2 linked regions of the Thermochromatium tepidum ATCC 43061 genome follow. The protein of the gene in region 1 interacts with the protein of each later gene in a pairwise test. Links are inferred from orthologs where the notes say so. Each region holds a gene or a part of one and is shown in the gene's direction. Other genes may lie near its edges. The genes, in order: E6P07_RS04330 and grxD.

Region 1 (8,275 bases):
CGCTGGAGCCGGCGCGGGTTCAGCCGGTGCCTTCAGGGCAACGGAGGCATAGCTGACCGGCGGCTGGGGCGCGGGCCTGGACGCCTCGACCGCCTTGGGGGTCTCGGTGGAGGTGGTCGGCTTGGCGGTCCCCTCGGTCTGAGCCACCGGCTTGGCGGGGGCTTCGGTCTTGGATGCGGTGTTCTCCGTCTGGTCCGTCTTGGACAACTCGGCGGCGGGCTCTTCTTTGCCGGAGAAACCCGGCAGCGACGACAGCGGGACCGGATTCAGCTTGGCGATCGAGTCGAGCATGGATGAAGCCGTGATGGTGCCACTCTCGCGATCGACCGAGCTGAGATAGACATAGCCAAAGCCGATGACCGCCGCCCAGAGGATGAGTTTTGGAAACCAGCCGAGACCCGAACGAGACGGTTTCTTTTCTTCAGAGTCGGACATTCTGTTTTCTCCTGCGAATAGGCGAAATGTTGGATCTTCGATCAGTGATTGGAGCCAATGTCCATCGATCCAGGCCCTTAAAGACGTCAATCGGCGCCCGCCACGGCCTCCAGGACCGTCGACACCCGCTCGACACACAGGGCCAGATTGTCCTCGATCTCCTTCATGGTAATGACGTTGCCACTCTTACCGGCGGCCCAATTGACGACGAAGGCCAGACTGGCATAGCAGAGACCGAGTTCGCGTGCGAGACCCGCCTCGGGCATGCCCGTCATACCAACCATGTCGCATCCATCCCGTTCATGACGCCGGATCTCGGCGGCCGACTCCAGACGCGGCCCCTGGGTTGCGGCATAGGTCCCGCGCGCCACCACAGTCTCGCCCACGCGCGCACAGGCCGAGATCAGGGCCTGGCGCAGCGACTCACAGTAAGGTTCGGTGAAATCGATGTGCTCGATGCCCCCCGCGAGGCCGTCATAGATCGTATGCTCGCGTCCGTAGGTATAGTCGATGATCTGGTCCGGGACCGCCAGCGTGCCCGGGCCGAAGCTCGGCGTGATCCCGCCGACGGACGCCAGCCCAATGACGCGATCGGCCCCCGAGGCGCGAAGCGCCCAGAGATTGGCGCGATAGTTGACGCGATGCGGCGGCAGATGATGCGAGGGTCCATGACGCGGCAGGAACAGCACCTCGCACTCGGCAAGCCGCCCGCGCGCAACCGCCGCCGAGGTCGCCCCATAGGGCGTCTCGACCGACCTGGATTCAAGCACTGTCAGAGACGGAAGGCTCGAAAATCCCGAGCCGCCGATGATCGCGAGAAGACCCATGCGCCACCTTAAGCGATAAAGTCTTGGAAGTTTACCGGAGAGCGCGCTCGAAGCCAAACCGGTATCAAGGGTCGCCGGACGGAGGTGGAAAACGCGCGACGACCCAGTCCGGGAGCTGGGCCTGATTGGCGTGATAGAGCGCATCGGACTCGATCACGACCAGCACCAAGAGCGTGACCATCAGCGGCAGGATACCGATGCCGACCACCAGGGCGATTGCGGCCTCCTTGATCATGAGCCCGTTGGCATAGCCCAGCCAGCCCAGACCCGCCACCACGAGCAACAGTCCGAGCAGCGCCATGAAGATCCGGCTGCGGCGCGCACATACCTGCCAGTGACACATCACATACCAGGAGTCGCATCGGCGCGACCGGCGCGCGCCGGAGCGTATAGCCGAGGATGGCGAAAGAGAGGAGCGGCACGATCAGCATGGACCAGGGGGCCGCGCCGAAGAGCCCGCCGAGCGCCACCGTCATCAGGATATGGTTTCCGACCAGATTGATGAGAAACAGCTCGTGCGGGAGGTTGGCCTGTTTGATCTCGGTCGGGCTGACGTCGCAGTGGATGGACACGGCGGGTTGGTTCCTCAGGAAGCCGCAGAAGATCTGGTGTCGGCGGTCTTGGAACAGACCGGGCAGGCCGGATCGGGGTGCAACTGGACCTCGCGCCACTCCATCCGCGCCGCATCGAGCAGGAGCAGGCGCCCGAACAAGGGGGTGCCGAGGCCAGTGAGGATCTTGATCACCTCGGTCGCCTGGAGGCTGCCGATGATCCCGACCAGTGGCGCCAGCACGCCATTGGCGGCACAGCTGGTATCGAGCGTACCTTCATCCGGGTAGAGACACCGATAGCAGGGACCGCCGGGCCGGCCGCTGAACGCCGCCACCTGTCCTTCCAACCGGATCGCCGCGCCCGAGACCAGCGGGACATGTGCCGCCTGGCAGGCGGCGTTGATGGCGAAGCGGGTGGCGAAGTTGTCACAGCCATCGACGACCAGATCCACGTCTCCAACCAGTTCGGGCAGGGTCTCGGGCGTGAGCGGTGCATCGACAGAGATGAGTTCGACGTTCGGCGCGATGGCCTGGAGCGCACGCCGGGCCGACTCGGTCTTGGGCAGACCGAGGCGGTCTGTGGTGTGCAGGATTTGACGTTGCAGGTTGGACAGCTCGACGCGGTCGAAATCGGCCAGCAGCAAGCGCCCGACCCCGGCCGCTGCCAGATAGAGCGCCACCGGCGAGCCGAGTCCGCCGAGTCCAGCGACCAGCACGCTGGACGCACGCAGACGCTCCTGACCCTCGATGCCGAATTGGGGCAGTAGCATCTGGCGGCTGTAACGCAGCAGCTCGTCGTCGGTCATGGAGGCTTATTCCGTACGAAATATGGCACACATGTTAGGCCGCAGCCGGCCTCAGTGTAAAATTATGATCCTTTTGCAGCCGTTGGATCCCCTCCATGTCAGACTCGAACTCCTCTGCCAAGCCCTGGGCCGGGCGCTTCAATGCCCCGACCGACGCCTTCGTCGAGGCCTTTACCGCCTCGGTCGCGTTCGACCACAGGCTCTATCGCTACGACATCCAGGGCTCGATCGCCCATGCCACCATGCTCGCCCGCCAAGGGATCCTGACCGAGGCCGAACGCGAGGCCATCGTCGCGGGCTTGGAGCGGATCCGGGCGCGCATCGACGCCGGTGAGTTTGAATGGTCGATCGCGCTCGAGGATGTACACATGAACATCGAATCGGCCCTGACCGCCGAGATCGGCGACGCGGGCAAAAAGCTCCACACCGGGCGCTCGCGTAACGATCAGGTCGCCACCGATGTGCGACTGTGGTTGCGCGACGAGATCGATGCCATCCGCACCGAGATCGCCCGGCTGCAAACCGCGCTCCTGGATCTGGCCGAGCGCGAGGCCGAGACCATCTTGCCGGGTTTTACCCATCTCCAGGTCGCCCAGCCCATCACCTTCGGCCATCACCTGCTGGCCTGGTTCGAGATGCTGGAGCGCGACCGTGAGCGTCTGGCCGACTGCCGGCGGCGGCTGAACGTCTCACCCCTGGGGGCAGCTGCCTTGGCGGGGACCACCTATCCCATCGACCGTCACTACACCGCTGCGCTGCTCGGTTTTGACCGCCCCGCCGAGAACTCGCTCGATGCGGTCTCGGATCGCGACTTCGCCATCGAGTTCACGGCGGATGCCGCCATCCTGATGATGCATCTGTCACGTTTCTCAGAAGAATTGATCCTCTGGTCATCGGCCCAGTTTGGTTTCATCGAGCTTTCCGACAGCTTCTGCACCGGCTCCTCGATCATGCCCCAGAAGAAGAACCCCGATGTGCCCGAGCTAGTGCGCGGCAAGAGCGGGCGCATCTTCGGCCATCTGATGGGTCTGCTGACCCTGATGAAGTCCCAGCCGCTGGCCTACAACAAGGACAACCAGGAGGACAAGGAGCCGCTGTTTGATACCGTGGATACCCTCAAGGGCACACTCAGGGTCTATGCCGAGATGATGGCGCATGTCACCTGCAACCGCGACCGGATGCGCGCGGCGGCCAAACAGGGTTTTAGCACCGCCACTGATCTAGCCGACTATCTGGTACGCCGGGGGATCCCCTTCCGCGATGCCCATGAGATCGTCGGACGCGCGGTCGCGCTCGGCGTGCGCGAGGGGCGCGATCTGGCCGAACTGACCCTCGAAGAGCTTTGCCAATTCTCGCCAGCGATCGAGGCCGATGTCTTTTCTGTACTGACACTCGAGGGCTCGGTCGCCGCACGCGACCACATCGGGGGCACGGCGCCGGCCCAGGTGCGCGCTGCCATCGAACGTGGACGCCAGCGCTTGAACCAGCGCCCCTAACGCCCTGGAAGACAGCACACCTCTCCTTGAGACACCCTGTAGTGCCTCATCCATCCGCACCGACCCAGATACCATGACCGAACTCCAGGAACAGATCGCCAAGCGGCGCACCTTCGCCATCATCTCGCACCCCGATGCCGGCAAGACCACACTGACCGAAAAGCTCTTGCTGTTCGGCGGCGCCATCCAGCTTGCCGGTACGGTCAAGGGGCGCAAGGCGGCACGTCACGCCACCTCGGACTGGATGGAGCTGGAGAAGGAGCGCGGCATCTCGGTCACCTCCTCGGTGATGCAGTTTCACTATGGCGAGGCCATCGTCAATCTACTCGACACGCCCGGTCACGAGGACTTCTCGGAGGACACCTATCGCACCCTGACCGCGGTCGACTCGGCCCTGATGGTGATCGACGTGGCCAAGGGCGTCGAGGAACGGACCATCAAGCTGATGGAGGTGTGCCGGATGCGCGACACTCCCATCCTGACCTTCGTCAACAAGCTCGACCGCGAGGGGCGCGATCCGATCGAGATCCTCGATGAGATCGAGCGCGTGTTGAAGATCCAATGCGCCCCCGTGACCTGGCCGATCGGCATGGGCAAGCGCTTCAAAGGGGTCTATGATCGGCGTACCTGTCGCACCCATCTGTTCGCTGCCCAGCACGGTGGTCGGATCCTCGAGGGTGAGGTCATCGAGGGGCTCGACAATCCACGCCTGGACACCGTGCTCGGCGCGCAGGCCGAGGAGCTGCGCGCCGAGCTGGAGCTGGTCGAGGGCGCGAGCCACTCGCTCGATCTCGCCGCCTATCGGGCTGGCAGGCAGACGCCGGTGTTCTTCGGCTCGGCGATCAACAACTTCGGCGTGCGCGAACTGCTCGATGCCTTCGTCGCCTATGCCCCACCGCCGCGTGCACGCGAGGCCCGCCAGCGCCGTGTCGCCCCGGATGAACCCGCCTTTACCGGCTTCGTGTTCAAGATCCAGGCGAACATGGACCCGGCCCATCGTGACCGGGTGGCCTTCATGCGCGTGTGTTCGGGCAGCTATAAGAAGGGCATGAAGCTACGTCATGTGCGCATCGGCAAGACCATCCAGGTCGCCAACGCCATCACCTTCCAGGCCGATGAGCGCCGCCATGTCGAGGAGGCCTGGCCAGGCGACATCATCGGTCTGCACAACCACGGCACCATCCAGATCGGCGATACCTTCACCGAGGGCGAGGATCTCAAATACGAAGGCATCCCCTATTTCGCGCCCGAACTCTTTCGGCGCCTGGTGCTCAAGGATCCGTTGCGGATGAAGGCGTTGCAGAAGGGCGTCTTGCAGCTCTCCGAGGAGGGCGCCACTCAGTCGTTCCGGCCACTGAAGAACAACGATCTGATCCTGGGCGCGGTCGGCCTGCTCCAGTTCGATGTCGCGGCCTATCGGTTGAAGGCCGAATATGGCGTGGAGGCCGTGGTCGAACCGGTGGGCATCAAGACCGCGCGCTGGATCCAGTGCGATGACCCCAGGGTCCTGGAACGCTTCAAGGAGAGGTGTTACGAGCACCTGGCACTCGACGGCGACGATCAGCTCGTCTATCTGGCCCCAACGATGGTCAATCTGAGCCTGGCCGAGGAGCGCTGGCCCGAGGTGCGGTTTTTGGCCACGCGCGAGCTGTAAATCGAGCAATATAGGTTGGGTTGGCTCAGCCAACCCAACCTCGCATGATGATGGTGCCAGTGTTGGGTTGCCGAACAACAGCAACCCAACCTACGCGGCTGAATGATGAGGAGTCAAAACTTGGAAACCGAAGTAGTCGCACAACTCATTCGCGCTGGACTGCCCGGGGCCGAGGTCCAGGTCACTGGGGATGGCGCCCATTTCGAGGCCATCGTCGTCAGCGACGCCTTCGAGGGCCTGTCGCTCATCAAGCGCGAGCGTCTGGTCATGGAGACGGTCCGGGAGCAACTGGCCAGCGGCGAGCTGCACGCGCTCTCCATCAAGGCGCGCACGCCGGCTCAGCAGGCCGGCGTAAAACTCGAGTAGCCTTTCACCTGCACGGTCTAAAGGCCGTGGATTCTTAAATGAGACACCGCACAAGAAGAGGCCCTTGCGAGCGATCGCGAGGGCCTGTTTAGTCCGATTGAATCCGTTCAAACCCCGCCGATGGCAATCGGTGGCTGACCTGGGGCGCCCTTGCCCTGGGTTGCCTCATGGCCGCCATCGGCCTTGGTCGTCGGGCGACCGCCGCCGTTCTCGTCGGGTTTGCGCATCGGCCGACCAGCCATGATGTCGTCGATCTGCTCCTTGCCGATGGTCTCATAGGTCAGCAACGCCTCGGCCATGGCATGGAGCTTGTCGAGGTTCTCTTCCAGGATCCGCTTGGTGCGCTGATAGTTGCGATCGATGATGTCGCGCACCGCCTGATCGATCGCCAACGCCGTCTCGGGCGAGACCTTACGCTGCTGAGTCACCGAGCGGCCCAGGAACACCTCGCCCTCGTCTTCGGCATAGGCCAAAGGACCCATGGTTTCGGACAGACCGAAGCGCGTGACCATGTTGCGCGCGATCTCTGTGGCGCGCTCGATATCGTTGGCGGCCCCGGTCGTTACCTGCTCGGGTCCGAAGATCATTTCCTCGGCCAGCCGTCCACCAAACAGACTGGAGATCTGGCTCTCCAACTGGCGCTTGGTCAGGCTGTAACGATCGCGCTCGGGTAGAAACAGGGTCACGCCCAGCGCCCGACCACGCGGGATGATGCTGACCTTGTGCACCGGATCGTGATCCGGTACCAGTCGACCAACGATGGCATGTCCGGCCTCGTGATAGGCAGTCAGCCTCTTTTCGGACTCGGACATCACCATGCTGCGCCGCTCGGCCCCCATCATGATCTTGTCCTTGGCCTTCTCGAACATCGCCATGTTGACCTCCTCCAGGCCAGCACGGGCGGCAAACAGTGCCGCCTCGTTGACTAGATTGGCCAGATCCGCGCCCGAGAAACCCGGTGTGCCGCGTGCAATGGTGCGCGCATCGACATCTTCAGCGATCGGCACCTTGCGCATGTGGACCTCCAGGATGGCAGCCCGTCCGGCCAGATCCGGCAACCCGACCACCACCTGACGGTCAAAGCGCCCCGGACGCAGCAGCGCCGGATCGAGCACGTCGGCGCGGTTGGTCGCCGCGATCACGATCACGCCTTCGTTGCCGGTGAAGCCGTCCATCTCGACCAGGAGCTGGTTGAGAGTCTGCTCGCGCTCATCGTGCCCGCCGCCAAGGCCCGCACCACGCCGGCGCCCCACAGCGTCGATCTCGTCGATGAAGATGATGCAGGGCGCATGCTTCTTCGCCTGCTCGAACAGATCGCGCACCCGCGAGGCACCGACACCGACGAACATCTCGACGAAGTCCGAGCCCGAGATGCTAAAGAAGGGCACCTTGGCCTCACCAGCGATGGCACGCGCCAGAAGCGTCTTGCCTGTACCGGGCGGACCGACCATGAGCACGCCGCGCGGGATACGTCCGCCCAGGCTGGAGAACTTCTGCGGATTGCGCAGGAAATCGACCAGCTCACCGACCTCCTCCTTGGCCTCATCGATGCCGGCCACATCGCGCAGAGTCACCCGTACCTCGCCCTCGGCGTGCTGACGCGCGCGGCTCTTGCCAAAGTCGAAGAGCCCTCCGGCGCCACCACCGACGCCACGACGCATGAACCAAATCCAGATGCCGGCCAGCACGATGAAGGGCATCCAGGCGGCCACCAGCTGGATGAAGAGGCTCGGCTGTTCGGGCGGCTTGGCGCGGATGACCACATTATGCTTAAGCAGATCGCCCACCAGTCCGGGATCACCCGGATCATAGGTCTCGAACCGCGAGCCATCGCCGCGTATGCCCTTGATACTGGCGTCTTGAATGATGACCTCCTTGATGGCACCGCTGGAGAGCTCCTGCAGGAACTGGGTGTAGCTGAGCGTGCGCGCCTCGGTCTGCTCGGAGGCGGTGAAACTGTTGAGCATCATCACCAGCCAGAAGGTGACGGCAATCCAGAGTAAGATGTTCAGGATCTTGGCATTCATGGTATCGGAGCTGTCCTCGTTGACCGGACTGAAGTCGGGGCGCGGTGTCTGGACCTCGCCTGTCTTGACAGGCTAGATCGGGCCTTGAGCTATAAATGCAATAGAAAAGGTTC
Region 2 (11,593 bases), 220 kb from region 1 along the record:
CAGAGCGGAGGCGTCGCGATGCCGGCTGATGCCAGGATCGCGCGCAGATTCGAGAGGCGGTCTCAGTGCGGAATCAGGAACTCAAGCAGCGCCTTCTGGATGTGGAGCCGGTTCTCGGCCTCGTCCCAGACTACGGAGCGCGGGCCATCGATGACCGAGGCGGCGACCTCTTCGCCGCGATGGGCAGGCAGACAGTGCATGAAGAGGGCGTCTGGGCTGGCCTGATCCATGATGGCGTCTGTGACCTGATAGGCCGCGAACGCGGTCCGGCGCCGTTCTAGCTCTTCCTCCTGGCCCATGCTGGCCCAGACATCGGTGGCGATCAGGTGCGCGCCCGCGGCGGCCTCGCGCGGGTCGCGCAGGATGGTGCAGCGACCGCCGCAGGCGGCCAGGAGATCGGCGTCTGGCTCGAAGCCCTCGGGACAGGCCACGCGCAGCTCGAAGTCGAACAACTGCGCCGCTTCCAGGAAAGAGTTGCACATGTTGTTGCCGTCGCCGATCCAGGCCACGCGCTTGCCCTGGATGTCACCACGATGCTCATGGAAGGTCTGGAGATCGGCGAGGATCTGGCAGGGGTGACAGCGATCGGTCAGGCCATTGATGACCGGGACGCGCGAATGGGCGGCGAACACCTCGACCGTCTCCTGCTTGAAGGTGCGGATCATCACGGCATCGACCATGCGCGAGATAACCCGCGCACTGTCTGCGATCGGCTCGCCACGCCCGAGTTGGGTGTCGCGCGGCGAGAGGAAGAGCGCATGCCCACCGAGCTGCACCATACCGGCCTCGAAAGAGACGCGGGTGCGGGTCGAGGCCTTCTCGAAGATCATGGCCAGCGTGCGACCGACGAACGGTCTGAATACCTGACCGGCGGCCTGCATCCGCTTGAGTTCGGTGGCGCGCGCAATCAGTGCTCGGGCCTCGTCGCGGCTCAGATCGAGCAATGAGAGATAGTGCCGGCAGTCTGTGTGTTGATTGGCCATCGGAGGCTGTCTCTCGCGGGTCGTCTTCAGGCGTCGCCCAAAAAGCCATGGATGAGGCCGGTCAGTGTGGCGACCAGTTCCTCGACCTGGGCGCGGTCGATGATCAGTGGCGGCAGCAGCCGGATCACGCGCTCGGCGGTGACGTTGATCAGGAGTCCGGCGTCGAGCGCCCGACCCACGAGCGCTCCACAGGGTCGGTCGAGTTCGATCCCAACCATGAGACCACGCCCCCGGATCTCGACCACGCCCCGAGTCTTGGCCAGCGCCGCGCGCAATGAATCGAGCAGATAGGCGCCCTGGACCTCGGCGTTTGCGATCAGATTCCCCTCGATCAGGGTCTCGAGCACCGCGCGCCCGACACGACAGACGAGCGGATTGCCGCCAAAGGTCGAGCCGTGCGAACCAGGCGTGAAGACCTCGGCCGCCGCGCCGCGTGCCAGACAGGCCCCGATTGGCACGCCATTCCCCAGGCCCTTGGCGAGCGTCATCACATCGGGCTGGATGCCCGCGTGCTGGAAGGCAAACAAGCGTCCGGTGCGCCCGATGCCGGTCTGGACCTCGTCGAGCATGAGCAGCCAGCCCGAACGGTCGCAGAGTTCGCGTAATCGGATGAGGTAATCGTCGGATGGGACACGGATGCCGCCCTCGCCCTGGATTGGCTCGATCAGGATGGCAACGATGTTGGGTCGATTGGCCGCTGCCGTCTCGATCGCGTCCAGATCGTCATAGGGCACGCGCACGAAGCCCTGCACCAGCGGCTCGAACCCGGCCTGGACCTTGCGGTTGCCGGTGGCCGAGAGCGTGGCCAGGGTGCGTCCGTGGAAGCTGTGCTCGGCGACCAGGATCGCCGGGGCCTCGATGCCACGCCGATGGGCGTGGAGTCGGGCCAGCTTGATCGCCGCCTCGTTGGCCTCCGCGCCCGAGTTGGCGAAGAAGACGCGATCCATCCCGGCCTGGGCGGTCAGGAGCGCGCCAAAACGCTCTTGCTCGGCGACACCATAGAGGTTGGAGGTATGGATCAGGCGTGCGGCCTGTTCACAGAGTGCCTCGCGCACGGCCGGATGGGCATGGCCGAGTCCGCAGACGGCGATCCCGGACAGGGCATCCAGATAACGCCGGCCATTCGTGTCCCAGAGCCAGACGCCCTCACCTCGGTCGAAGGTGACAGGCAGGCGATTGTAGGTGGCCATCAAGGGTTCGCTCATGGCGCACAGACCCCGATCGAGCTTGAATGAAAATAAAAAAGGCGGTCGCCCCGCCTGGGAAACCGCCTCTGTATAAGGCGAAGTTAGGAAATATAACGCGGTATTTAGAGGCTTGACAAGGATCTCCGCCTCGATTCGCCTGGATCAGCCTGCATAGTTGGCAGCGACGAACGCCCAGTTGATCTTGTCCCAGATGCTCTCCAGATACTTGGGACGGGCGTTGCGATAGTCGATGTAGTAGGCGTGTTCCCAGACGTCGACGGTCAGGAGCGCGGTCTTGCCCGAGGTCATGGGGGTGCCGGCATTGGAGGTGTTGAAGATCTCCAGCGAGCCGTCGGCGTTCTTGACCAGCCAGGTCCAGCCCGAGCCGAAGTTGCCGGCGGCCGACTGGGTGAATTGCTTTTTGAACTCATCGAACGAACCAAAGGTGGCGTCGATCACAGCGGCCAGCGCCCCGCTCGGGGCGCCGCCGCCGTTGGGGCTGAGACAGTTCCAGTAGAAGGTATGGTTCCAGACCTGTGCGGCGTTGTTGAAGATGCCGCCCGAGGACTTAAGGATGATGTCCTCCAGGCTCATGTCGGCGAACTCGGTGTCCTGGATCAGGTTGTTGAGGTTGGTGACATAGGTCTGATGATGCTTGCCGTAGTGGTACTCGATGGTCTCGGACGAGAGCACGGGTTCCAGGGCGTTCTTCTCATAGGGGAGGGCAGGCAGTTCGTGCATCATGGTGGTCAGGTCTCCTGGGTGTGGCCTGGGATCTCAGGATCGAATGCAGCTCCACCATATAGTCGCGTGCTGGTTTTTACAACCGTCCCCGGTCTGGGATTCGGCTATCCTCTTGGCGAGAGTCATCGAAATCACTGGGCGGGAGAAGCTCTGAAATGTGCGGGATCTGTGGCGAGCTGCGGCTCGATGGTGTGCCGGCCGATCTGGACGCGATCGGGCGGATGATGGCCGCGCTGACGCGGCGCGGCCCGGATCATGGCGGCAGCTACAGCGACGGGGCACTGGCCTTTGGGCATCGGCGGCTGGCGGTCATCGATCTGTCGGTTCGCTCCAATCAACCCATGGTCGATGCCGAGCTGGGGCTGGCCCTGGTCTTCAACGGCACCATCTATAACTACCGTGCCCTGCGGGCAGAGCTCGAAGGCAAGGGGTATCGCTTCTTCTCTGCCGGCGACAGCGAGGTCATCCTCAAGGCCTGGCACGCCTGGGGGACCGACTGCGTCGAGCGGCTGCACGGCATGTTTGCCTTCGCGGTCTGGGACGCCAACCGGCGTTCGCTGTTTTTGGCGCGCGACCGCTTTGGGATCAAGCCGTTATATTGGTCCGAACAGGGTCAAGTGCTCCGTTTCGCCTCGACCCCCCAGGCACTCTTGGCCGCCGGCGGTCTGGATACGCGGATCGATCCGGTCGCGCTGCACAATCTCTTTACGCTCCATGCCGTGGTTCCGGCCCCACGCACCATCCTCCAGGGTGTGCGTAAGCTCGCGCCCGGGCATTGGAGGCTGATCGAGGCCGATGGTCGTCAGACCGAGCAATCCTATTGGCGTCTCGTCGCCCGGCGTCCCGAGTCGCCGCTGTCCGAGGGTGAATGGCTGGAGTCCATCCACGCCGCCTTGCGTCAGGCGGTCAGGATCCACAGCGAGGTCGCGGATGTCCCGGTCGGGGTGCTGCTCTCGGGTGGACTGGACTCCAGTCTGCTGGTGGCCCTGCTCGCCGAGGCGGGGGTCTCGGATCTGCGCACCTTCTCGGTCGGCTTCGAGGACACGCCCGAGGAGTCCGGCAGCGAGTTCGAATACTCGGATCTCGTCGTCGAGCGCTATGGCACGCACCACCACAGGTTTCTGATCCCCAACGACCAGGTGTTGACTCGGCTCCCCGAGGCGATCGATGCCATGGCCGAGCCCATGTTCGGTCAGGACGCGGTCGCCTTTTATCTCCTTGCCGAACAGGTCGCGCGCGAGATCAAGGTGGTCCAGTCGGGGCAGGGCGCCGACGAGGTGTTCGGCGGTTATTTCTGGTATCCACGCATGCTGGCCGAGACGACCGGCTCACCGCTGGAGCGCTTCGCCAAGCACTATTTCGACCGCGATCACGCCGAATATCTGCGCATGATCGGCCCGGACTACGCCGGCGAAGACTACACCTCGGCGTTCATCACCGAGCGTCTGGCCGAGCCGGATGCCGACACCTTCATGGACGCGGTGCTGCGTCTGGACGTGACCACGCTCATCGTCGATGACCCCGTCAAGCGGGTCGACAACATGACCATGGCCTGGGGTCTAGAGGCGCGCGTGCCCTTCCTCGATCACCAGCTCGTGGAAGTGGCGGCGCGCTGTCCACCCGAGCTCAGGCTGCGCGCCGGCGGCAAATATCCGCTCAAGGTGCTTGCCCGCGGGCGGCTGCCGGATGCGGTGATCGACCGCCCCAAGGGCTATTTCCCCATGCCGGCGCTCAAATACGTGCGCGGGCCCTTCCTCGACATGATGCGCGACGTCCTGACCTCGCGCGCCAGCCGCGCACGCGGTCTCTATCGTCAGTCCTATCTCGACCAGCTCCTGGCCGCACCCGACCTGCACCACACCCGCATCCAGGGCAACAAGCTCTGGCACCTGGCACTCTTGGAGCTCTGGTTCCAGCGGCACGTCGATTGAGTCGCGTCGCCGCACCGAGCGGTAGGCTTGATAATGGCCGCGACGGCCTGATTTCGTGTGGGTCAGTAATCTCCAACACGCAAAAGGGTGATTGAGATGGATGTTTTGGAACGTATCGCCGAGCAGGTCAGGAGCAACCCAGTCGTAATCTACATGAAGGGTACGCCTAAATTCCCTCAATGCGGCTTTTCCATGCGCGCCGCCCAGGCCCTGCAGGAGTGCGGGGTGCCCTTCGCCTATGTCAATGTCCTGCAAGACCCCGAGATCTTCGAGAACCTACCGCGTTTCGCCGACTGGCCGACCTTTCCCCAGATCTACATCGACGGCGAGCTGGTGGGCGGCTGCGATATCACGCTCGAGTTGCACGCCCGCGGCGAGCTGAAGGCGATGATGGAGCGAGCGGTCGCCAAGGCGCAGGCCGGAAACGCCTGAGATTGACTATGCAAGCCCTCAACGCCGCTTGCCACGCCCGAGTCGGACTGGGTTCGCTCTCTGCAATCCACCAGGTGCCCGTGCTCAATCCAGACGCTGGTCTGATCCGTCCGACGCCTCGGTATGGCGCTCCCAGTAACGATCGGGGTCGAGTTCGTGCCAGCGGTTGACGACCGCGCAAAACAGCCGCGCGGTCTGCTCGGCGTCGTAGATGGCCGAATGTGCCTCGCTGTTCTTCCAACCCAACCCCGCCGCCTTGGCCGCCTTGGCCAGCACGGTCTGGCCGAACATCAGTCCGCCGAGCGTGACGGTGTCGAAGACGCTGAAGGCATGGAAGGGATTGCGTTTGTAGCCGGTCCGTTCGACGGCGGCCTTGATGAATCCCAGATCGAAGTGCGCGTTGTGTCCGACCAGGATGGCACGGTTGCAGCCGGCTGACTTGACGGCCTTGCGGATCGGCGTCAGGAGACGTTCGAGCGCATCCCGTTCCGATACGGCATCCCGAAACGGATGGTGCGGATCGATGCCGTTGAAGGCCAGCGCGCGCGGATCGATCTCCGAGCCGACAAAGGGCAGCACATGGCAGGCGAGCGTCGGCGTGGGTTCGAGCAGACCGTCGGGCCGCTGCCGGATGATGACGGCCGCGATCTCCAGCAGGGCGTGGCGCTGGGCATCGAAACCGGCGGTCTCGACGTCCACCACAACGGGTAGGAAGCCACGAAAGCGCCGCGCGATGCCGTTGCGGATGGATGGCTGTTCTCTCATCGTTACAGCATAAGTGCGCGCGCCATGAATGCCAATGCTCGAGGTCACCGCGAATCTCCGACGGCGCTTCGCGCTGTGGTAGGATCTTGATCCGGTTCATCGAGGAGGTTTGCCGGGTGTCATGGGTAGGGTGATGCTGAGATCATGGGTACGCGCGCTGGCTTGGCTGGTGGCGCCGACGCTCTTGCTTGGGTGCGCCTCTACGTCTGATCGCGAGTTCGATCCGCGTGATCCGCTGGAGCCCTTCAACCGAGCCACCTTCCGTTTCAACATGGATTTCGACAAGGCGTTCGTGCGCCCGATCGCCGCGGGCTATCGGAAGGTGACGCCCGAGCCGGTCGATCGCAGCATCACCAATTTCTTCAATAACCTGGCCGATGTCACCTCGGCGGTCAACAATGTCTTGCAATTCAAGATGTCGCGCGCCGGCAGCGACGTCGGGCGTCTCTTCATCAACTCAACGATCGGTGTGCTGGGTTTCATCGACGTGGCCAGCAACGTCGGTCTGCCGAGCTACAAGGAGGACTTTGGACAGACGCTCGGGTATTGGGGGCTGGAGCCGGGCGCCTATCTGGTTGCGCCCTTGCTGGGGCCGACCAGCATGCGCGACGCCATCGGCAGGGGGGGCGACCTGTTCACGGATCCGCTGCTTGGTCTCAGACCGCATCAGGTGCGCTGGGGATTGGTCGGGGTCCGGGCGATCGACCAGCGCGCGGACCTGCTGAAGGCGACCGAGATCCTCGAAGGGTCCACCCTGGATCCCTACAGCTTTGTGCGCGATGCCTATCTCCAGCGTCGCCAAGCCCTGGTGTACGATGGCCATCCACCGCAAGACCAGTCCCCACAGGACTTCTGGGACGAGGTCAAGTTCTAGCCGGTTTGCACCGGCTCGACCTGCCAGCCGAGGGTCGCGCCGGCGCACAGCGGGACCACCCGGCTGTCTTTGAACCTGTAGTATTCGGGGACGGTCCAGGGCCGGCGGACCAATCGGATCCGCCCCTGGTTCATGGGGAGGCCGTAGAACTCCGCCCCATGCCGGCTCGCGAAGCCCTCCAGCCGGTCGAGTGCACCGGCCCGGTCAAAGACCTCGGCATAAAGCTCCAGTGCCGCATGGGCGCTGAAGATGCCCGCACAGCCACAGCCGCATTCCTTGGTTCCGAGCGCATGGGGCGCGCTGTCGGTCCCCAGAAAAAAACGCGGATGACCGCTGGTGGCGGCCTCGACCAGGGCCAGGCGGTGACGCTCGCGCTTGAGCACCGGCAGGCAATAGAGATGCGGCCGGATCCCGCCGGCCAAGAGGGCATTGCGGTTGTAGAGCAGATGATGGGGGGTGATGGTCGCCCCCAGGGTCTCGGGGCCGGAGCGCACGAAGTTCACCGCCTCGGCGGTGGTCACATGTTCAAGGACGACCCTGAGCCCGGGGTGCTGCTCGATGAGCGGATGCAGCACCCGCTCGATGAAGACCGACTCGCGGTCGAAGATGTCGATCGACTCATCCGTGACCTCGCCGTGCACCAGGAGCGGCATCCCAACCTCACGCATCGCCTCCAAGACCGGCTTGAGCCGGGTGATGTCGGTCACGCCGTTCTCGGAGTTGGTGGTCGCCCCGGCCGGATAGAGCTTGCAGGCGACCACCAGGCCGCTTGCCTTGGCACGTTCGATCTCGGATGGGTTGGTGTGATCGGTGAGATAGAGCGTCATCAGCGGCTGAAAGTCGCTCCCCTCGGGCAGTGCGGCGAGGATGCGCGCGCGATAGGCGCGCGCCTGCTCGGTCGTCACCACCGGTGGCTTGAGGTTCGGCATGACGATAGCGCGCGCGAACCGGCGCGCACTGAAGCCCACCACATCGGCCATGGCCGCGCCATCGCGCAGATGCAGGTGCCAGTCGTCCGGTTGGGTGAGTTCGATCGAGTCGTGGTGCTCCATGGCTCAAGCGACCTGAGTGTGCCAGGCGTACTGCTATCGATTAAAGTGCGCAAAGATTCACATGATACGCTTCCTGCCCTGAGTGCCCTAGGGCTGACTCAGGTCTGGCAGGCGTGACTGTCCCGACTGTATTGAGGACCCTCCTCGCACAGTTGATCTTTTCGACCCTCCTCTCACCAGCCGCCGCGCCCACTCGACCCCATCATCGACCAGGGTATAGACCACGGGCACCACCAGCAGACTCAGAAAGGTCGAGGTGATGAGCCCACCGATGACCACGATCGCCATGGGGGCGCGAAAACTGGGGTCCACACCGATGCCGAGCGCGATCGGCAGCATCCCGGCCCCCATGGCGACTGTGGTCATGATGATCGGGCGCGCCCGCTTGCGACAGGCATCCAGCAGCGCCTCCCAGCGGTTGAGGCCATGCGTGCGCCGCGCCAGGAGGATGTAATCGACCAACAGGATCGAGTTCTTGGTGGCGATACCCATCAGCATGATGAGCCCGATCAGCGAGGGCATCGACAGGGCGCTGCCGGTCACAAACAGGGCAAGAAAGGCGCCGGGGATCGACAGCACCAGGGCCGCCAGGGTGGTGACGGGCTGCACGAAGTCGCGAAACAGCAACACCAGCACCGCATAGATGCAGAGCACCCCGGTCAGCATCGCCACCCCAAAGCTGGCGAAGAGCTCGCCCATGACCTCGGCATCACCGACCTGGGTCTGGGAGATGCCCGGTGGCAGTTGGCGCAGACTCGGCAACGCCAGCGCCTGTTTCTCCACCAAGCCCAGCGGTTGCTGATTGAGTTCGATCTCGAAGTTGACGTTGCGCCGCCGGTCGTAGCGATCGATCTCGGCCGGTCCGCTGTCGAGCCTCAGGTCGGTGATGGCACCGATCTGCACTGGCCCGTCCCGCCCGGGCACGCTCAGGCTGCGCAGCAGATCGAGGTCCTGGCGCGCCTCGGGCGGCAGCCTGACTACGATCGGCACCTGACGCTGAGAGAGATTGAGCTTGGGCAGCAACTGAGCATAGTCACCACTGGTGGCGATGCGTAGGGTCTCGGCGATGGCCGCCGTGGTCACGCCCAGCTCGGCGGCGCGGGCAGAATCGGGCCGGACCACCAGTTCGGGACGCGCCAGTCCAGCGGTATTGGTGACGGTGCCGATCCCGGGGAGGGTGCGCAACTCGCGCTCGACCCGGCGCGCGTGTTCGACCAGTCGCTCACCGTCCTCGCCGGTCAACACCAGGATGTATTTCTCGTTGGCACCGGCCAGTCCCACGGTGAAGCGGATACCAGGGATGGCGGTCAGGGCCTCACGCAGCTCGCGCTCGATCGCCTGCTTGCTGACCCCCCGCCGCTCACCGCGCGGGCTGAGACGGATGGTCAGGGTCGCCTTGCGCACCTCCTGAACGCCTGTGCTCATGAGGGGATCGCTCCCGGCCGCGCCGCCCCCGATGGTGGTATAGACCAGTTGCACCTGGGGATGGCGCGCGATCAGGACCCGGGCCCGCTCGGCGGCCTCCAGGGTCTCATCGAGCCGGCTGCCAGGGGGGAGTTCCAGGTAGACCTGGGTCTGGGACATGTCGTCGGGCGGCAGGAAGCCGGTCGGCAGGAATGGCGCGAGTGCAAAGGCACCGACGAAGAAGACCGCAGCCCCCAGCAGCGTCAGCCAACGATGGCGCACACAGACCCCGCTCAGGCGCACCACGGCATCGAGCCAGCGCGGATGATCGTGGAGCCGGCGCGGTGGGCGCAGCAGATAGGCCGCCATCATGGGTGTGAGCAGACGCGCCACCACCAGCGAGAAAAAGACCGCGATGGCCGCCGTCCAGCCGAATTGGACAAAGAACTTGCCCGCCACCCCGCTCATGAAGGCCGTCGGCAGGAACACGGCGATCAGGGTGAAGCTGGTGGCGATCACCGCCAGCCCGATCTCATCCGCCGCCTCCAGCGCCGCCTGATAGGGCGTCTTGCCCTGGCGCAGATGGCGCAGGATGTTCTCGATCTCGACGATGGCATCATCGACCAGGACGCCGATCACCAGCGACAGGGCCAGCAGGGTCACGACATTGAGTGTGAACCCGAGCAGATGCATGGCGGCAAAGGTCGGCAGGATCGAGAGCGGCAAGGCCGTGGCCGAGATCAGGGTCGCGCGCCAGTCGCGCAGAAAGACCCAGACCACCAACACCGCCAGCAGCGCGCCCTCCAGCAGCAGCGACATCGAGCCTTCGAAGTTCTCCAGCACTGGATCGACGAAGTTGAATGACTCGACGATCTCAAGGTCCGGGCGCTCGGACTGAAGCCGCGCCAGTTCGGCCCGCACCCCCTGGGCGACCTGGACCTCGCCCGCGCCGCGACTGCGCACCACCTCGAAGCCGACCACCGGGCGCCCATCGAGCAGGGCGGCCGAGCGGCGTTCGGCGACGGTATCGATCAGGGTCGCGACCTGACCGAGCCGGATGCGCCGACCATCAGACAGGCTGATGTCCAGCTCGGCCAACTCGGCGGCGGTCTGGACGGTCGCCAGGGTGCGGATCGACTGCTCGGCCCCGCCCAGATCGGCGCGCCCGCCCGCGTCCTCGCGCTGGATCAGGCGCAGCTGGCGCGAGATCTCGGCGGCTGTGACCCGCAGCGCGAGCAACCGGTCCGGGTCCAGCTCGACGCGCACCTCCCGCTCGACCCCGCCGACGCGGTTCACCGCCCCGACCCCAGGCACGCTGAGCAGACGCCGTGCCAGGTCGTTGTCGACGAACCAAGACAGGGCCTCCTCGTCCAGACGCGGCGAGGCGACGGTGTAGCTTAGGATCGGGAGCCCGGTCAGGTTGATCTTGGCGACGATCGGCTCTTCCAAGTCGCCGGGCAGCTCGGGGCGGACGCGCGCGACCGCGTCGCGCACATCATCGACGGCCTCCTGGGTTGGTTTCTCCAGCCGGAACTCGGCGGTGATGGTGGCGGTGCCGTCCTGGATCTTGGTGTAGAGATGCTTGATGCCCTGGAGGGTCGCGAGGGCGTTCTCGATCTTGCGCGCCACCTCGGTCTCCAGCAGGGCGGGGGCCGCACCGGGCAGACTGGCCACCACTCGTACACTCGGCAGGTCGATGTCCATGAACTGCTGGACCTTCATGGTCATGAACGACAGCGTGCCCATGAAGGCCAGCAGGGCGAACAGCAGGATCGCCGGGATCGGGCTGCGGATCGACCAGGCGGAGAGGTTCATCAGTCGATGCAGGTTGGCGGAACTAGAGTCCCTGCGCGCGACGATAATCGCGCATCGCCTGATCGGCTATATCGAGCTGGCGGTCGTTACAGTTCGGACGCGCCTCCGTGCGTCGTCCGAGCCGGTCGTAATAGACGACGCAGTCGTTCCTGAAGACTGCCTCGGCCTCGCCATTGCGGTCCATCATAATCTCCGGCGGGGGACCGCCTCGGTCGGGTCTAGGTTCGTATCTACCGCTGCGCTCATCGCCAGACTGGTCACGTCCATCGCGTCCGTATCCGTCTTCATTGCCGCGTCCACCACCCTGGCCGCGCCCCTGTTGGAGCAGATAGGCATCGACGGCATCCTCGGCACGGCGGCGGTCGCTCGAGTTGCAGTTGCTGCTACGGGTGATCAGCGTGCCCTC

Evidence for each region.
Region 2: the proteins of E6P07_RS04330 (region 1) and grxD interact in binary tests that used the Escherichia coli proteins (3 or more experiments, as listed by UniProt). The link is inferred for Thermochromatium tepidum ATCC 43061 from one-to-one orthologs.

The regions. Positions count from the first base shown.
Region 1 is NZ_CP039268.1:929,496-937,770, reverse strand. Bases 4,741-7,512 are described here. They hold E6P07_RS04330 (BolA family protein), read left to right. Parts: upstream 4,741-5,889; coding sequence 5,890-6,135; downstream 6,136-7,512. Other genes in these bases: ftsH (ATP-dependent zinc metalloprotease FtsH), read right to left, coding at 6,243-7,512; E6P07_RS04335 (peptide chain release factor 3), read left to right, coding at 4,741-5,769. Outside these bases: E6P07_RS04360 (hypothetical protein), read right to left, coding at 1-435; E6P07_RS04355 (S-methyl-5'-thioinosine phosphorylase), read right to left, coding at 522-1,262; E6P07_RS13860 (hypothetical protein), read right to left, coding at 1,327-1,605; E6P07_RS04345 (HesA/MoeB/ThiF family protein), read right to left, coding at 1,849-2,619; argH (argininosuccinate lyase), read left to right, coding at 2,715-4,115; more of E6P07_RS04335, read left to right, coding at 4,189-4,740; more of ftsH, read right to left, coding at 7,513-8,162. UniProt on the Escherichia coli protein: Involved in cell resistance against acid stress.
Region 2 is NZ_CP039268.1:1,141,580-1,153,172, forward strand. The notes cover bases 3,801-6,609. They hold grxD (Grx4 family monothiol glutaredoxin), read left to right. Parts: upstream 3,801-4,941; coding sequence 4,942-5,277; downstream 5,278-6,609. Other genes in these bases: E6P07_RS05310 (N-acetylglutaminylglutamine amidotransferase), read left to right, coding at 3,801-4,845; rnt (ribonuclease T), read right to left, coding at 5,362-6,042; E6P07_RS05325 (MlaA family lipoprotein), read left to right, coding at 6,176-6,609. Outside these bases: argF (ornithine carbamoyltransferase), read right to left, coding at 63-983; E6P07_RS05300 (aspartate aminotransferase family protein), read right to left, coding at 1,010-2,188; E6P07_RS05305 (superoxide dismutase), read right to left, coding at 2,333-2,914; more of E6P07_RS05310, read left to right, coding at 3,070-3,800; more of E6P07_RS05325, read left to right, coding at 6,610-6,916; pyrC (dihydroorotase), read right to left, coding at 6,913-7,968; E6P07_RS05335 (efflux RND transporter permease subunit), read right to left, coding at 8,056-11,187; E6P07_RS05340 (hypothetical protein), read right to left, coding at 11,210-11,593. UniProt on the Escherichia coli protein: Monothiol glutaredoxin involved in the biogenesis of iron-sulfur clusters.